Regions from separate parts of the Mesobacillus sp. AQ2 genome, predicted to be linked through region 2. Evidence: riboswitches for the same ligand, from Rfam matches in the RefSeq annotation. Region 2 holds a riboswitch; each other region holds the start of a gene.
What was found. Region 2 has a riboswitch for lysine ahead of QNH36_RS20750 (Na+/H+ antiporter NhaC family protein). Riboswitches for the same ligand answer to the same signal wherever they lie in the genome.
Positions count from the first base shown of each region.

Region 1: another riboswitch for lysine. It lies ahead of QNH36_RS17885 (aspartate kinase); the one in region 2 lies ahead of QNH36_RS20750 (Na+/H+ antiporter NhaC family protein).
Region 3: another riboswitch for lysine. It lies ahead of QNH36_RS03950 (amidohydrolase); the one in region 2 lies ahead of QNH36_RS20750 (Na+/H+ antiporter NhaC family protein).

Region 1 is NZ_CP126080.1:3,536,481-3,541,639, forward strand. It holds gene QNH36_RS17875 (succinate dehydrogenase cytochrome b558 subunit) at 38-646, opposite strand; gene QNH36_RS17880 (YslB family protein) at 1,102-1,554, shown strand; gene QNH36_RS17885 (aspartate kinase) at 1,801-3,033, opposite strand; lysine riboswitch at 3,193-3,370, opposite strand; gene uvrC (excinuclease ABC subunit UvrC) at 3,440-5,159, opposite strand, start outside.
Region 2 is NZ_CP126080.1:4,111,406-4,116,564, forward strand. It holds gene QNH36_RS20745 (sodium-dependent transporter) at 1-1,038, opposite strand, end outside; gene QNH36_RS20750 (Na+/H+ antiporter NhaC family protein) at 1,289-2,875, opposite strand; lysine riboswitch at 3,013-3,196, opposite strand; gene yunB (sporulation protein YunB) at 3,263-4,021, opposite strand; gene QNH36_RS20760 (HD-GYP domain-containing protein) at 4,131-5,159, opposite strand, start outside.
Region 3 is NZ_CP126080.1:789,659-794,817, reverse strand. It holds gene QNH36_RS03955 (methyl-accepting chemotaxis protein) at 1-1,238, opposite strand, end outside; gene QNH36_RS03950 (amidohydrolase) at 1,398-2,999, opposite strand; lysine riboswitch at 3,151-3,328, opposite strand; gene QNH36_RS03945 (nuclease-related domain-containing protein) at 3,414-4,343, shown strand; gene QNH36_RS03940 (GntR family transcriptional regulator) at 4,958-5,159, shown strand, end outside.

The DNA of each region.
Region 1 (5,159 bases), 570 kb from region 2:
ATTTTTTAGCATAAGCTTGTTCATTTTTTAAAAAATCTTATACAAATGCCAGGATCGCACGGACACCAACGATGGAAAGCGCAATGAATACACCGATTGTGACATAAGTGGAAATCACTTGAGAACGCGGTGTAACAGTGATGCCCCAGCTTACGAAGAATGACCATAATCCGTTAGCAAAGTGGAAAGTAGTAGAAATGATACCAATCAAGTAGAACCATAGCATGAATGGACTTGAAAGAATTGTCTCCATCATCTGGAAGTTAACAGCAGCACCGAAAGCCGCAGCAATACGAGTTTCCCACACATGCCATGCAACGAAGATTAAAGTGATCACCCCGGACACACGCTGAAGCATGAACATCCAGTTTCTGAAATAGCCATATTGGCCTATATTGTTTTTAGCTGTAAAAGCAATATAAAGACCGTAAATAGCATGGAATAATAATGGTAAGAAGATAATGAAAACTTCTAGAAAATACCTGAAAGGCAACTGCTCCATGAAATGTGCTGCATTGTTGAATGATTCCTCTCCCCCAGTAGCAAAGTGGTTGACTACAAGGTGCTGCGTGAGGAAAAGACCTACCGGAATTACACCCAGCAATGAATGCAGCCTCCGCCAATAAAACTCTTGTCTACCTGCCATATGTATACCCCCCTTGAAATTTGGCCGTGATGTTAAGACTTCTCTCCCCATCCCTATTAACCTAAGAGATTGAAACAGCCTCACATCAAAAATATAAGCATTTCTTACAATTATGTGACATGTTCATTTTACTCCCATCATATTGGAGCGTCAAGAAAACGTATACATAAAAATGCTTATATAAATAAAATTTTTAAAATATATTGATATCGTAAAAATCCCACTTTTTATTTATTCCCACCTCAGAAAGAGTATATTAAAATAATACTATTGCCCTTTGCAGCCGAATGACACAAAATTAATTTTTGAAATTCCAAGTTACGGGTATGGTATAAACATGGAAAAAATTTATAAAATTCTTTATGGAAACAAAAATTAACAGTTATTTATTTTTATCAACGCCAGTGTTTTTTTGGCAAATTGTTTATAATAGATTCATAGAAAGAGGGGAGAACATGAGCGAAATAACAACTTCAGAGCCAAAAACCGAAAGCGAGCCACTCGCTGTCAGCGCTTTCGGATATGAATTGATCAGGGAAGAATTATTGAACGAACTGCTTGGCAAAGATACTCCAGAAATCCTTTACTGGGCCGGTAAACGCCTCGCCCGCAAACATCTTTTGTCCAACTTGGAGGAGACCATCCAGTTTTTCCAGGACGCCGGCTGGGGCCGTCTCACCATCAAAGAAGAATCCAGAAGAGAAATACTGCTGGAACTCAGCAGTGAACTGATTTCCTCCCGACTGAAAAAAAACCCAAATACCAAATTCCAGCTGGAAGCCGGTTTCATCGCCCAGCAAATGGAACACCAGAAAAAATTTACAGCAGAAGCATTCGAGCACCCCAATAAGAAAGCATCAAAAGTCCAGTTTACAATCAAGTGGGATAAGACTGATATTATTGAGTAAATATAAGAGGGCACAGTGAAACCGTTACTGTGCCCTTCCGCTTTAATGTGACGATAAACTCTCTTCTGCCCTTTATCCGCACATAATCCGCTTAAATGTAACGATAAACTCTCATTCTGCCCTTTTATCCGCACATAATCGTCTCTAATGTGCCTATAAACTCTTGAGGGACACTTTTACGATCACACAGCAGCATATATAAAAGCTTTCCTGGAGGGCACCCAGGAAAGCTTTAAGCATGATTTATTAGTTCGTCTTAACTGCTCCTGAATAAAGCTCGAATGCCTCATGGAGTGATTCGACGGCATGGACCATTTGTTTTTCGTTTACGACTGTGGAAACTTTGATTTCGGATGTGCTTACCATTTTGACCTGGATGCCGTTTCCTTCGAGGACTTCGAACATTTTCGCGGCAACTCCGGGATTTGATACCATGCCTGATCCGACGATCGATACCTTTGCCAGGCCTGTTTCTGATTCGACGGATTGATAATTCAATGATTCTTTATTCCGTTCCAGAACGTCCAGTGTTTCTGGCAGATCATTGCTCTTGATGGAGAATGAAATATTGGCCGTGCCTGCTTCTGTGCGGCTCTGGACGATGATATCCACATTGATATGATTTTGGGCAAGTGTTGTGAAGATCGTAGAAAGCCCTTTTAAAGAAGTGCTTACTCCCAGTACTGATACTCTCGTAATCTGGTCTTCAAATGCTACTCCACGTACAACTAGATTTTGTTCCATTTCATTCTCCTCCTCGATCATTGTGCCTCTTTCTTTTTCCATACTGGATCTTACTTCAAGCGGCAGTCCGTAATTCTTGGCGAATTCGACCGCACGCGGGTGGAGCACACCTGCTCCCAGGTTCGCCAGCTCAAGCATCTCGTCATATGAGACGCTCAGTAACTTCCTTGCGCTTTTCACAAATCTTGGATCGGTCGTGAACACGCCCGTTACATCTGTATAAATATCGCATTTGTCAGCCTTTAATGCGGCTGCAAGCGCGACGGCTGTTGTATCTGATCCGCCCCTTCCAAGTGTGGTGATTTCCCCGTCCTCTGTTACACCCTGGAATCCGGCGACAATGACCACCTTTCCTGACTCCAGCTCTTTGGAAATCCTTTCTGTATCAATATCGATGATCCGGGCGTTTCCATGGATGCCTTCGGTCTTGATTCCAGCCTGCCAGCCAGTAAAAGAAACGGCCTCTATTCCGCTCTGTGCAAGAGCCATTGAGTAAAGCGCGATGGTGATTTGCTCTCCCGTCGTCAAAAGCATATCCATTTCCCTTTTGGATGGCGCCCTTGAAATATCGTTCGCCATATCGACTAGGTGGTCGGTCGTCTTGCCCATTGCTGATACGACTACAACAACATTATTGCCGTTCCTCAATTCTTCTGCTGTCCTTGAGGCAGCATTCCTGATCTTTTCAACACTGCCAACCGATGTTCCGCCGAATTTCTGTACAATCAATCCCATTTGTTTCCCCTGCCTCTTTTTCAGTATTTTGCCTCTGTAAGAGCTTCATGGCTTATCTGCATATGTATTTTCCCCGAGCCTTTTAAAAAAAGAGCCGTAAAAACAGAAAAAGCAATGGAAGTGGCTCCCATTGCTTAATAAACGTGTATATACGCTGCAACATGAGATAGCACTCCAAGATGGCAATCTTGACAATCCAGCGTTTATTCAACGAAGGACCAGCGAGAAAATGGATAGGCATCTCCCCACTTCGGCAAGCATCCCCTTTCAAAGCCCTTCCCAGAATCCTATAATTCTCCGGCCTTTTACTCTTGAAGCTTGCACCTCTATCTTCACTTTAATACTCTAAAGTGATAGCAATATGAAATTTCCATCATTATAGCATACAAAAAAATAGATTGCTACATTAATCCTGTAATTTCTGATATAGTTCCTGAGCAACATTCGCCGGCAGCCCGGCTGCACTCAATTCCTCAACAGAGGCTTCTCGCATTTTTTTGACTGAACCGAAATGTTTCAGCAGCGCTTTCTTCCGCTTTTCGCCAATGCCTCCGATATCATCGAGGATCGATTGGAAAGCGCTTTTTCCTCTCAGCTGCCGGTGGAAGGTGATGGCAAAGCGGTGCACCTCATCCTGGATCCTTTGCAGCAGGTAAAACTCCTGGCTGTTCCGCGGCAATTCAATCACCTGCAATGGATTGCCATATAGCAGCTGGGAAGTCCTGTGCTTATCATCCTTGGCCAGGCCGGCAATCGGAATATCAAGACCTAATTCATTCTCCAGGACATCCCGGGCGGACTCGATATGCCCTTTTCCGCCATCGATGATGATCAAATCCGGCAGCGGCAAACCCTCTCTCAACACCCGGGTATACCGGCGGCGGACGACTTCCCTCATCGACTCGTAGTCATCTGGCCCCTTCACTGATTTGATTTTATATTTCCGGTACTCCCTTTTCTCCGGTTTCCCATCAATGAATACGATCATCGCTGAAACCGGGTCAGTTCCCTGGATATTGGAGTTATCAAATGATTCGATCCGATGCGGTGTATAGATCCCCATTTGTTTTCCAAGGTTCTCAACTGCGTTGATGGTCCTTTCCTCATCGCGCTCGATCAGGGAGAACTTTTCCTGAAGGGCGATCCGGGCATTTTTTGAAGCCAAGTGGACAAGCTCTTTCTTCTTGCCGCGCTGAGGCTTAAGTACTTTTACACCAAGCAATCCCTCTGCCATTTCGAGATCGACGCTTTCGGGCACCAATATCTCTTTTGGCTTGAAATGCTCATTTTTCGAATAAAATTGGCCAAGATATGTGAGAATATCTTCCTCAGGTTCATTATGGATCGGGAACATCGAAACTTCCCTTTCAATCAATTTCCCCTGGCGGATAAAAAATACCTGGACACACATCCAGCCTTTATCGACAGCATAGCCAAACACGTCCCGGTCGGTAAAGTCTGTCGTGGTCATCTTCTGCTTTTCCATCGTTGCCTCGATGTGGGCAATCTTGTCGCGGAATTCCTTTGCCCTCTCAAAATCCAGTTCCTCGGCAGCGGCAGCCATTTTTGCCGTCAAATCAACCTTGATGTCCTTATAACCGCCATTCAGGAATTTTGTGATTTCATCGGTAATCTGCTTATACTCTTCCTTGCCGACGTCCTTAATACAGGGTGCTAGGCACTGTCCCATATGGTAATAGAGGCAGACGCGGTCCGGCAGCGTCGAGCATTTCCTGAGCGGATAAATTCTGTCGAGCAGCTTCTTCGTCTCATTCGCTGCCTGGACGTTCGGATACGGCCCAAAATATTTGCCGCTGTCTTTTTTGACCTTACGGGTGATGATCAGCTTTGGGTGCCGTTCTGCCGTCAGCTTGATGAAAGGATAGCTCTTGTCATCCTTGAGCATGATATTGTATTTCGGGTCATGTTTTTTGATCAGATTGATTTCAAGCAGCAGTGCCTCCATATCGGATGAGGTGACAATATACTCGAAATCCTCGATTTCATTCACTAGCCGAAGTGTCTTGCCGTCATGCGATCCGGTAAAATAGGAGCGCACCCTGTTTTTCAAGACCTTGGCTTTCCCCACATAAATGATGGTTCCCTGCCTGTCCTTCATTAAATAA
Region 2 (5,159 bases):
GTCCTGTACCCCGGCAATATATGTTTCAACAATTGAAATCAACGAAGACAGTCCTGCCAGTGTTAAGCTGACGAAGAACAGTACTCCGAACGCCGCACTGAACGCCGGCAATTCATTTATGATCTGCGGGAAGACCGCAAATGCAAGGATAACCCCTTTGCTTACCACTTCATCAATTGGAACGCCTTGCTGCATTGCCATGAAGCCCAATGCCGCGAATACGCCGATACCAGCCAGCAATTCAAAGGAAGAGTTGGCAAAAGCAGTAATGAAAGCGTTGTTTGTAATATCAGATTTCTTAGGAAGATAACTTGAGTACGTGATCATGATTGCAAATGCGATCGATAAACTGAAGAAAATCTGTCCATATGCCGCTACCCATACTTTACCGTTCAGGATCTGGCTCCAGTCAGGCTTGAAAAATGCGTTTACACCATCAATTGCTCCATCCAGAGTCAATGCGCGAACAACAATAATCATAAATAAAATAACAAGTGCAGGAATAAAGATCTTGTTCGCTACTTCAATACCTTTCTTGACGCCTTTGAACAAAATACCAAGAGAAATGACCCATACAATGACTAATGGCAGGAATACACCTGGTACGATACCGCCTACCTGGCCAGCGTCCACTACCTTTAAATAATCCCCAACAAGGAAGCTAAGCGGATCGTCTCCCCACTGCTTGCTGAGCGAGAAATAAGCGTAGGACATTGCCCATGCGATAATGACTGCGTAATACGTCGAAATGACAAAAGAAATAGCAAGCTGCCACCAGCCAAGCCATTCTGCGCCTTTTCGCATCTTGAAATAACTTAATGGTGCAGATCCGCGGTACTTATGACCGATGGTGAATTCCAAAATCAAAATTGGGATACCTGCTGTTAATAAAGCAAATAAGTATGGGAAGAAGAATGCTCCCCCGCCATTCTCATAAGCTACACCCGGGAAGCGCCAAATATTTCCCAACCCGACTGCCGAACCTACCGCAGCAAGAATGAATCCTGCCCTCGTGCCCCACTGTGGACGATTTTCCATTTATAAATCCCCCTTGCCTTCTAATCACCTGGAAAATATTGATGAATTAGAAAGTTTTATATTTTCAGATTATTTGGTCTAGAAATAGTATAGCTAGTTTTTAATGGCTTGTCAAAATATTATTTGCGTCATAATAAATTTTTTTCGATAAAATTTTCCCAACTATACTAAAACTCCTATTAATTAGGATTCTATTCCCGCTATTTTAAAAATATGAAAAAAAGCTGTCTGATACCAGACAGCTTTTTCATTATTCTGCTAGATTTTCTTTCAGTACTTCTTCCTGGTTTGTTTTGCTTCCGAAGATGAACGCAAAAGCAACCAGCAGGATGGCCACTACTGCAAGTGCTGCGAGCGTGCTGCCTGTAAAACCGAGGACCAGGAATCCGACAGCAGAAATTGCTGCTGAAATCAGCGCGTATGGCAGCTGTGTCATGACATGGTCCATATGATGTGAACCAGCACCTGTTGATGATAGGATCGTTGTATCGGAAATTGGCGAGCAGTGGTCTCCAAAAACTGCACCAGCCAGGACAGCTGCTAAAGCAGGCAAAAGAATTGTAATATCAGCAGCCGCTGCGATATCTCCTGCAATCGGAAGCAGTATTCCGAATGATCCCCATGATGTTCCTGTTGAGAACGCCATGATTCCGGCTACGAGGAACAACAGGAATGGCAGGAAGGCAATATTGATGTTTGAGCTTTCAACGATGCCTGCCAGATATTTACCTGTTTCAAGCCGGCCAATCAGGTCAACGATGACCCAGGCAAAAACGAGAATATAGATAGCCGGAAGCATTGATTTAATGCCCTCAGCTAGTCCTTTTCCAAAGACATTGGCATTGACGCCTTTTAATACAGCCGCCTGTCTGACAAAAAGAATCAACGCTACAGCAAGTCCCAACAATCCGCCAGTTACAAGAGATTTGGTGACATCTGTATTTTCAAAAATACCGAAAATGGTTACTTTTCCTTCAACAGCACTTGCGCCTGTCCAGAGCATCATGCCTACTGTTCCTACGACAAGGGCTACAATCGGCCATACAAGGTCTCCAACAGTACCTTTCGTACTCGTTGGCAGATCATCCTTCAGTTCCCCTGGTACCGGCTTGTCCTGAGGAACAACAATTCCTTCCGTAATCGCAAGTTCCTCATGCTTTTTCATTGGGCCGATTTCAACATTCCTAAGAGCAACAATGAACACCATTGCCAATGCTGCAAGAGCATAGAAGTTCATCGGCACGATCTGCATGAACCCTGAGAACGCACTGTATTCATTCACGCCGTGTGCAGCAAGGATTGTACCAATCAATGCAATGATATAAGCACCCCAGCTGGAAATCGGAGAGATGACACACATTGGTGCTGAAGTTGAATCGATTATATAGGCCAGTTTTGCGCGCGAAACCTTCTGGCGGTCCGTGATTGGACGAGTGATCTGCCCTACAGCCAGTGCATTGAAATAATCATCAATAAAAATAATAATGCCAAGGAAAGCACCGACTAATTGAGCTCCAGCTCTTGTTTTGACACGCTTCATTGCCCATTCGCCGAACGCTCGGCTTCCTCCTGAAATAGAAATGAAGGCTGTAATTGTACCCAAAAGCAGCAAAAATAAAATGATGTATAAGCTATACGTGTTCAGTTCGCCATCAGCGATGACTATCCCCTTGGCTGCATCCCACATAATAGCGAATGTTTCAATGATATTAAAGTCAGCAAGCAAAAACGCTGCTGCGACGATGCCTGTCCCCAAAGACAATAGCACCCGCCTTGTGATCACTACCATCAAAATAGCCAATAATGGCGGCAGCAATGAAAAAATTGTGTTCTCCATTCTTTCTCCTCCTTGTTTTTGACAGGGGGGAAACTGTTCCATGAAAAGAGTTGTAGCCACTTTCTAAAAAATATAAAAAAGGGCAACGATAGAGAACATTCTATCGCTGCCCTTAATAAGCAACTAGTTTCTCCATCACGATCTGTAGCTCCCCATTATGGATATACCTCCATAATGACAGTGATACTCCTGTTCAAAGTATCCCCAGCAATAAAAAATGCGACTCATTTTTTATTACTTCGGCAAAATTCCCTTTCTGCTGTGATCAACGTTGTCATCCTCACACAGCTTACTCTTGAATCCTGCGCCTCTACCCCATCGGAATGATGTGGTTTATTATTCAATTGATTTTATAATATAACAATATCACTAACTTGACAACTGTTATTATTCGCCAGGAAGCTGGATGGCTGGGGATGTATCTCCTCCGCCATTGTAGAACTGTGGTACTTTTCCAGGATAATAGAAGCTGCCAATCGGAATATTTTCCTGAACGGTTGCGATTTCTGTCGCAAAAGGAATAATGATTTGCACATTCACTTTTACCCTGACCGATACATTTATAAGGGTATTATTGATCCCATGCTCTTCAGTATCCCAGACGACATCCGCCGTCACATCGCCGATTGCATTGAACTTCACCGGAACCCTTGGCCCCATATTACCGAGCAGCGCATTGTTGGTCGCCTGACCCAAAGGAACATAATAAATGATTCCTTCTTCCCTGTCTTTTTCATCGGTTACGAGCTCGACATCGGATAACATTTCTAGAGAGGTAAGATTCCCTCTTTCTGCTTCTTTCAGGTTCATTTGTACAATATTGGTTGTTTCCGCTTTTACCCGGTTGATGATTTCTGTGTTGAATTTCACCACAGTGGTTGTACCTCCATCCACCGGTACAAATTCAATTACTTTATCAATATCCATCCCGCTGGCTATTTTTTTGTTGATTGCCTTGTTGATAACCAGAGTCGCAATTTTTCTTGTCTGGGATTCAGCATATTTCATCAAAGTCGGTTCAAGTCCTTTATCGATGATCCAAAGTCCTGCGGCAGTGGAAAAGGAAAAAAATACGAATGTCAGCAGGAATACATACCTGAAAGGCAAGGGCCCTTTCCGAGGCAGCCGCCGGCCGAATTTTGCCAAAACAAATCCCCCCTCTAAAGCTATATGTATGCTTCAAAGGGGGGAACTAGCCTAAAAACTATAATTACTTTGTCTCATAGTAAAAGGAATTTCACTTAGCGGAACGAAATTAATAATTCGTTGCATACTCGTATTGTATGATCGTATCACAGCTGACAATCATCTGTGATAGATTGGATTTTAGATCCAGGTTGTATGGTTCCACTCTTTGGCCGCTTTCCTCCAGAATACGGACAACAGGCCGCTCGCTCAAACCAGGATTTTGTTGTGCTACGACTCCCTTCCGGCCATCACTCAGGGTGACAGTCAGGCCGATTGGATAGATGGCCACAGCTCTGCGGAACGCGTCTACGATCTTTGGGTCAAACAGGCTGCCTGCACCGGAATAAAGGATTTCCAGGCCTTCATGCGGCAGCATTGCCGGCCGGTATACCCGATTGGATGTGACAGCATCAAATACATCCGCCACTCCGAGGATTTTTCCGAATAAGTGGATTTCAGCCTCCTTTAAACCTCGCGGATACCCCGCTCCATTCAACCGTTCATGATGCTGATACGCACAATGGGCAACAATCAGCGGGACAGTCGGAATATTCCTGAGCATCTGGAAGCCGTCCTCAGCATGGGCCTTGATGATTTGGAATTCTTCCGCAGTCAGTTTGCCTGGCTTTGATAAAATTTCTTCGGGGACCTTCATTTTCCCTACATCATGCAAAATCGCCCCGAGCCCCAGCTGTTCAAGTTCCTTCGGAGAGAGCTTCATTTCTATTCCAATCGCAAGCGAGTAAAGTGTGACGTTCAAGCTATGCGAAAAAATATAATGGTCATGCAGGAATACATCCGAAAGCAGGTTCAATAGATCTTTGCTGCTCTTTAATTCATCAAGTAAAGCAACAATCAGCTTCTTGAATTTCCTCGCCGATTTTTCCAGCACGAAGGTTTGTGAGATCTTGGAATCCAGCTGAACTTGTTTAAAAGTTTCCCCGATTGTCATGATCGCATTGATCCGCATTTCATCTGGTATCGCGTTTTTCACGATGATATCATCGGTATCAGGGTCTTTAATATAGATATAATCAATCCTAAACTCTTCAAGCCTTTTCAGAATGTTTCGCTCGAGCCGTACACCCACATTTAG
Region 3 (5,159 bases), 1.5 Mb from region 2:
GCGGCGTTGAGCGCCAGTAAATTCGTCTGGTCAGCGATGCCTGTAATGACCTCGATGATTTTGCCGATTTCAGCCGATTTTCGGTCCAGATCCTTGATGACAGAATTTGTTTCACTCGTTGTATGGTTGATTGTTTTCATCTTTTCAATGACTTTTTCCAGAGAATCATGGCCAAGTGTTGCCTGTTTCGTCGTATCAACCGCAGACTCTGCAACTGTGGAAGTCGTAACCGCGACACGCTGGATGGCACTAGACATCTCTCCTACTGCCTTCGCGCTTTCCTCTGTATTCTTGCTTTGTAGCTCTGCACCGCCGGCGACTTCCTGGATGGCTGTCGCCACCTGGTTCGTGGCAGAATTCGTCTGGTCCGCACTAGCCATCATCTCCTCAGCTGATGCCGCAACCTGCTCGGAAGTGCTGCTCACCTGAAAAATGATATTCCTTAAATTTGTTGCCATCTCATTGAAATCAGTTGCTAATTGCCCGATTTCATCTGTATTCTTCACATTGATTTTTTCAATGGCCAGATTTCCGTCAGCTAATTGCTTTGCTGCCTGAGAGACAAGCTGGACAGGTTTTGAAATCATTCTGCTAATATATGTAGCAATCACAGTCCCAATGACAAATGCCGCCACAGAGAGCGCGATGATGAGCAAGGCTACCTTCTGGACATTTCCGGAAAGGGTTTCACTCGTTGTATTCAGGGCAGCTTGCTGGTACTTAATCGCATCTTCGGCTGCTGAATTCAAGCTAAAGATAAGCTTATTTCCTTTTTCCTGCATTAAAAGCCTTACCTTTACCGTTTGTTCATCCCGGATGAGAGTAAAGGCTTCTGAAGCGACATCATAATATTGCGCCTCAGCCGCGACCAGATTCTCTCCCACTTTCTTCTCTTCAGCGGATTTTGCTGAGCTCAAGTACTTCTTTGAGCTCTTAGCAAAATCCTCTACCGCTCCTTCAAATTCGATCAGGCTCTCACCATCACTATTTGCCATGTATTTTTGAAGCGCAAGCTGCTCCCGCATGACGGCATCCTTCATTTCGACAATCAAATTCAGCTTCCCCATCCGGTCTTCAATCGACGTAGAATACTGACTATTCATCTTGTTAAATTCGAAATTCGTGATGATTGCCACGACTGCCAACAAAGCCAAAACCGAAAAAAAGCCCGCCAATAACTTGGCCCGAACACCAAACTTCATCTGTGGTTTTCTCGCAAAACTCTTCCTGAATTTCATTTTCCGCTCTCCCGTCCAGCAATATAGTCAATTACCGTTTCTCTTCATATTAATTATTTCGGTTCGATTTCAGAAAATTTTAGGACTTTAGCCATAAAACTAAAAAGAACGGCACTCCTACTTTCGATGGAAGTAGAAGAACCGTTCCTATGTTTATGCTTATGAGAGACTGCGATATTTGATTTCCCCGCCGATGATTGTCATATCGATGTTCATGGATAATAATTCGTCTGGATCGGCCATTTCAAATGGGTTGGATGAATACACAGTCATATCCGCAAATTTCCCTCGGGCGATTGTGCCTTTTACCGTCTCTTCATTTGTTGGATAGGCTCCGAGTTCGGTGAACAGGCGGAATGCATCGAACATTGATAATTTTTGCTCAGGTACATAACCCTCGTGGTTTTCACCCGGCTTTTTGCGTGTCACTGCCGCATGGATTCCGAGAATCGGGTCGACCGGTTCTACTGGAGCATCTGAACCTCCAGCGCAAATCACGCCAGCATCCATCAAGGTTTTCCAGGCGTAGGAGAGCTTGATCCGTTTTTCGCCAAGTCGTTCCTGTACCCATGGGAAGTCACTCGCAAGGAAACGCGGCTGGATGTCGGCAATCCTGCTAGGTGCCTTGAGACGTGGAATTAATTCCTCCCTCAGAACCTGTGCGTGGATCAAGCGGTCGCGATAGGCTGCAGCCGGGAACTTGTCCAGCACATCAAGGACATTTTCCAGTGCCTGGTCACCAATCGTATGGACTGCAATCGGCATGTCCAGATCACGCGCCCCTTTTACGATTTCATATAGCTGTTCCTGGTCATACATCGCATCGCCGTAGTGTCCCGGCGCATCGCTATATGGTTCTGTCAGGAGCGCCGTTCTCCTACCAAACGCTCCATCGGCAAAAATTTTCACAGCGCCGATTTGCAGTGTATCATTGCCGTATCCAGTGTACATTCCCGCTTCTTTTAAGTCCGGTAAAAATTCATGGTTGATCAGGAGATTGCTGCGCAAACCAAGCTGCTCTCCATTTAACAGCTCATTGAAAAGATTCCATGTCTGCTCCAATCCGCCGAGATACAGCGGATCATTCGTATGCACGCTTGTCAGCCCCTTGCTGATCGCAAACTGCATCGTCTGGCGCATCGCTTTTTTCCAGTCATCGTAGGAACGTTCCGGAATGTACTGTCTGACTAGATTCGCCGCTGATTCCAGGAACAAGCCCGTCGGCTGCTTGGTGATTTCATCCAGTACGATTGTGCCGCCCTCTGGAACACTTATATCCGGATGATAGCCGATCACCTCGAGCGCCCTGCTGTTGACTAACGTCGCATGCAGGCACGTCCTTGTTAAAAATAGCGGGTTTGCCGGCGCGACATAATCCAGCTCTGTAATTTTCGGAATCCCTCCGTCGGTAAAAAGGTTCTCGTCCCAGCTTGAGCCGACAATCCATTCGCCAGGCTTAAGCTGGTTTGCTTTTTCCTGTATTTTTTTTAGCATCCCCTGCTTGGTTGTGATTCCGACAAAATCTAGGTTGATAAAACTATCTGCCATGATCGATAGGTGAAGATGGCTGTCGATCAGGCCAGGGGTGGCTGTTTTCCCTTCGAGGTCGATAATTTGTGCCTGGCTGCCCCAATGCAGCACCATATCCGCAGAAGTTCCCATATCGATGAACCGGCCATTTTCAATGACCACAGCCTGAACAATTGGGTTAAGTGAATTGAATGTATAGATGGTGCCATTTTTGTAGATGGTTCTCAAGATGATTCTCTCCTTTTTGGTAAAATGAAAGCCAGGAGAGGCACATGCCCGGGAGTGGAGTTTAATAGAAGGAATGGAGGAAAAGCTCTTGTCTATAAAAAGCAACGACAGAAATAACCGGTCATTGCTTTTACAATACACGTTATCTCCCATTTCGATCAGTAGTTCTCCATGCGCCAATTCAAGCATGACAGTCTGCTCCTTTTTCAGAAAGCATCCCAGCAGTAACCAGTCTGACCCTGGCCACGCTTCGGCAAACAACCCTTCCAGCCACCATCATTGATGTCATACTCCGATGGCCTACTCTTGTTGTTCGCTCCTCTACCTCACCGATCTGATAAGATCATATGAAATTAGCTTAATAGTATCATAAATGCCCCAGAAAGTTCACTGATTTTTATTTTGGATTCTTTTAAAATGAAGGAAGAAAGGAAGTGGAAAATGATAGTTAAAGAACGGACCAAACCAGAAGAATTAGAGATTTTACAAGCGTTGAAGCCCCGGATGGAGCTGGAGGAGAAAGCGGCATCGAACCTGTACACGCTGGAAAAAGGCTATGAAGGCGAAGTGCAATTTGACCAGTGGTTCACGAACTGCCGAGTGGAGAGTCTGATTATCAACGACCTTTTACTGGAAGTGAATGGCACCCTCTTTCAAATCGATTCCCTCGTGATTACCCAGGATCGGCTCCACCTTTTCGAAGTGAAAAATTTAGAAGGAGACTACTATTTAGATGGAGACAAATTTAAAACCGCCGCCGGTGCTGAAACCAAAAACCCCCTCCACCAGCTAAGCCGTGCCGAATCCCTGCTAAAACAACTGCTGAAGAATCTAGGATTCTACATCCCTCTCGAACCACACCTCGTGTTCATCAACCCGGAATTCACCCTTCTGCAAGCACCACTGAAATCACCCATTATTTTGCCAACCCAACTGAATCGGTTTATGGATAGGATGAACAGAACCTCCTCAAAACTAACAAACAAACATACCAAACTCGCCGAGGCCCTCTTGTCCTTGCATATTAAGAAATCACCGTTTACCAGAGTGCCAGGGTACGAATTTGATGGGTTGAGGAAAGGGGTTGTTTGTGAGGGGTGTGGGGGGTTTTTGGATTCATTGGGACAAAAAAGATTTGTATGCAGTCACTGTGGGGCACGTGACTCTATTGAATCCCTTGTTTTACAAACGTTAAAAAGTTTTCAAATACTGTTTCCCGATCGAAGAGTAACCACAACCATCATATATGATTGGAGCAACGGAGACCTACCAAGGAAATCTATTAGAAGAGTTTTAAAAAACAATCTATCAGCCAACGGCGAATGCAAATCTACTTATTACGAGTAATAATTTCTACACGGACTTTAGCCAAGGGGAAGTTTTATCTCCTCTTGGCAATTTATTTGACCCGTTTCCCTTTTTCTTTCCTTAACCGGTCATATATCTCATCTTTATTTGACCGGTTTTTCTCTCACTTCCCCTAACTGGGCACATACCTCTTCTTTATTTGACCGGTTTTTCTCTTACTTCCCCTAACTGGGCACATATCTCTTCTTTATTTGACCGGTTTTTCTCTTACCTCCCTTAACCGGTCACATAACTCTTCTTTATTTGACCGGTTTTTCTCTTACCTCCCTTAACCGGTCACATAACTCTTCTTTATTTGACCGGTTTTTCTCCTACTTCCCTTAACCGGGCACATAACTCTTCTTTATTTGACCGGTTTTTCTCCTACTTCCCTTAACCGGGCACATATCTCTTCTTTATTTGAACGGTTTTTCTCTTACTTCCCTTAACCGTGCACATTTTTTCTTCTTTATTTAATTCCACCTCCTTTTCTATCGAGAATGAAACCAAACTAATTTGGCAAAATAATCACAGTAGAAAACGCTTGCAATTTCTAAAATTCGTTTTATAATACTTGTATACAAGTATACTTGATTAACCAGGAAGGTGAGGAAATGACTGAAAAAAATGAATTTCTTTATCCTCAAAAATGGCTTTCGAAGGCGTCGACCGGTGATCGTGTCGCGAGTGAGCTGCGGATGCAGATTATTTCGGGATTGATTGAAAGCGGTGCCACCCTTTCGGAAAACAAATTAGCTGCGGACTTTGGGGTCAGCCGCTCACCCATTCGTGAAGCGCTGAAAATCCTCGCGGCTG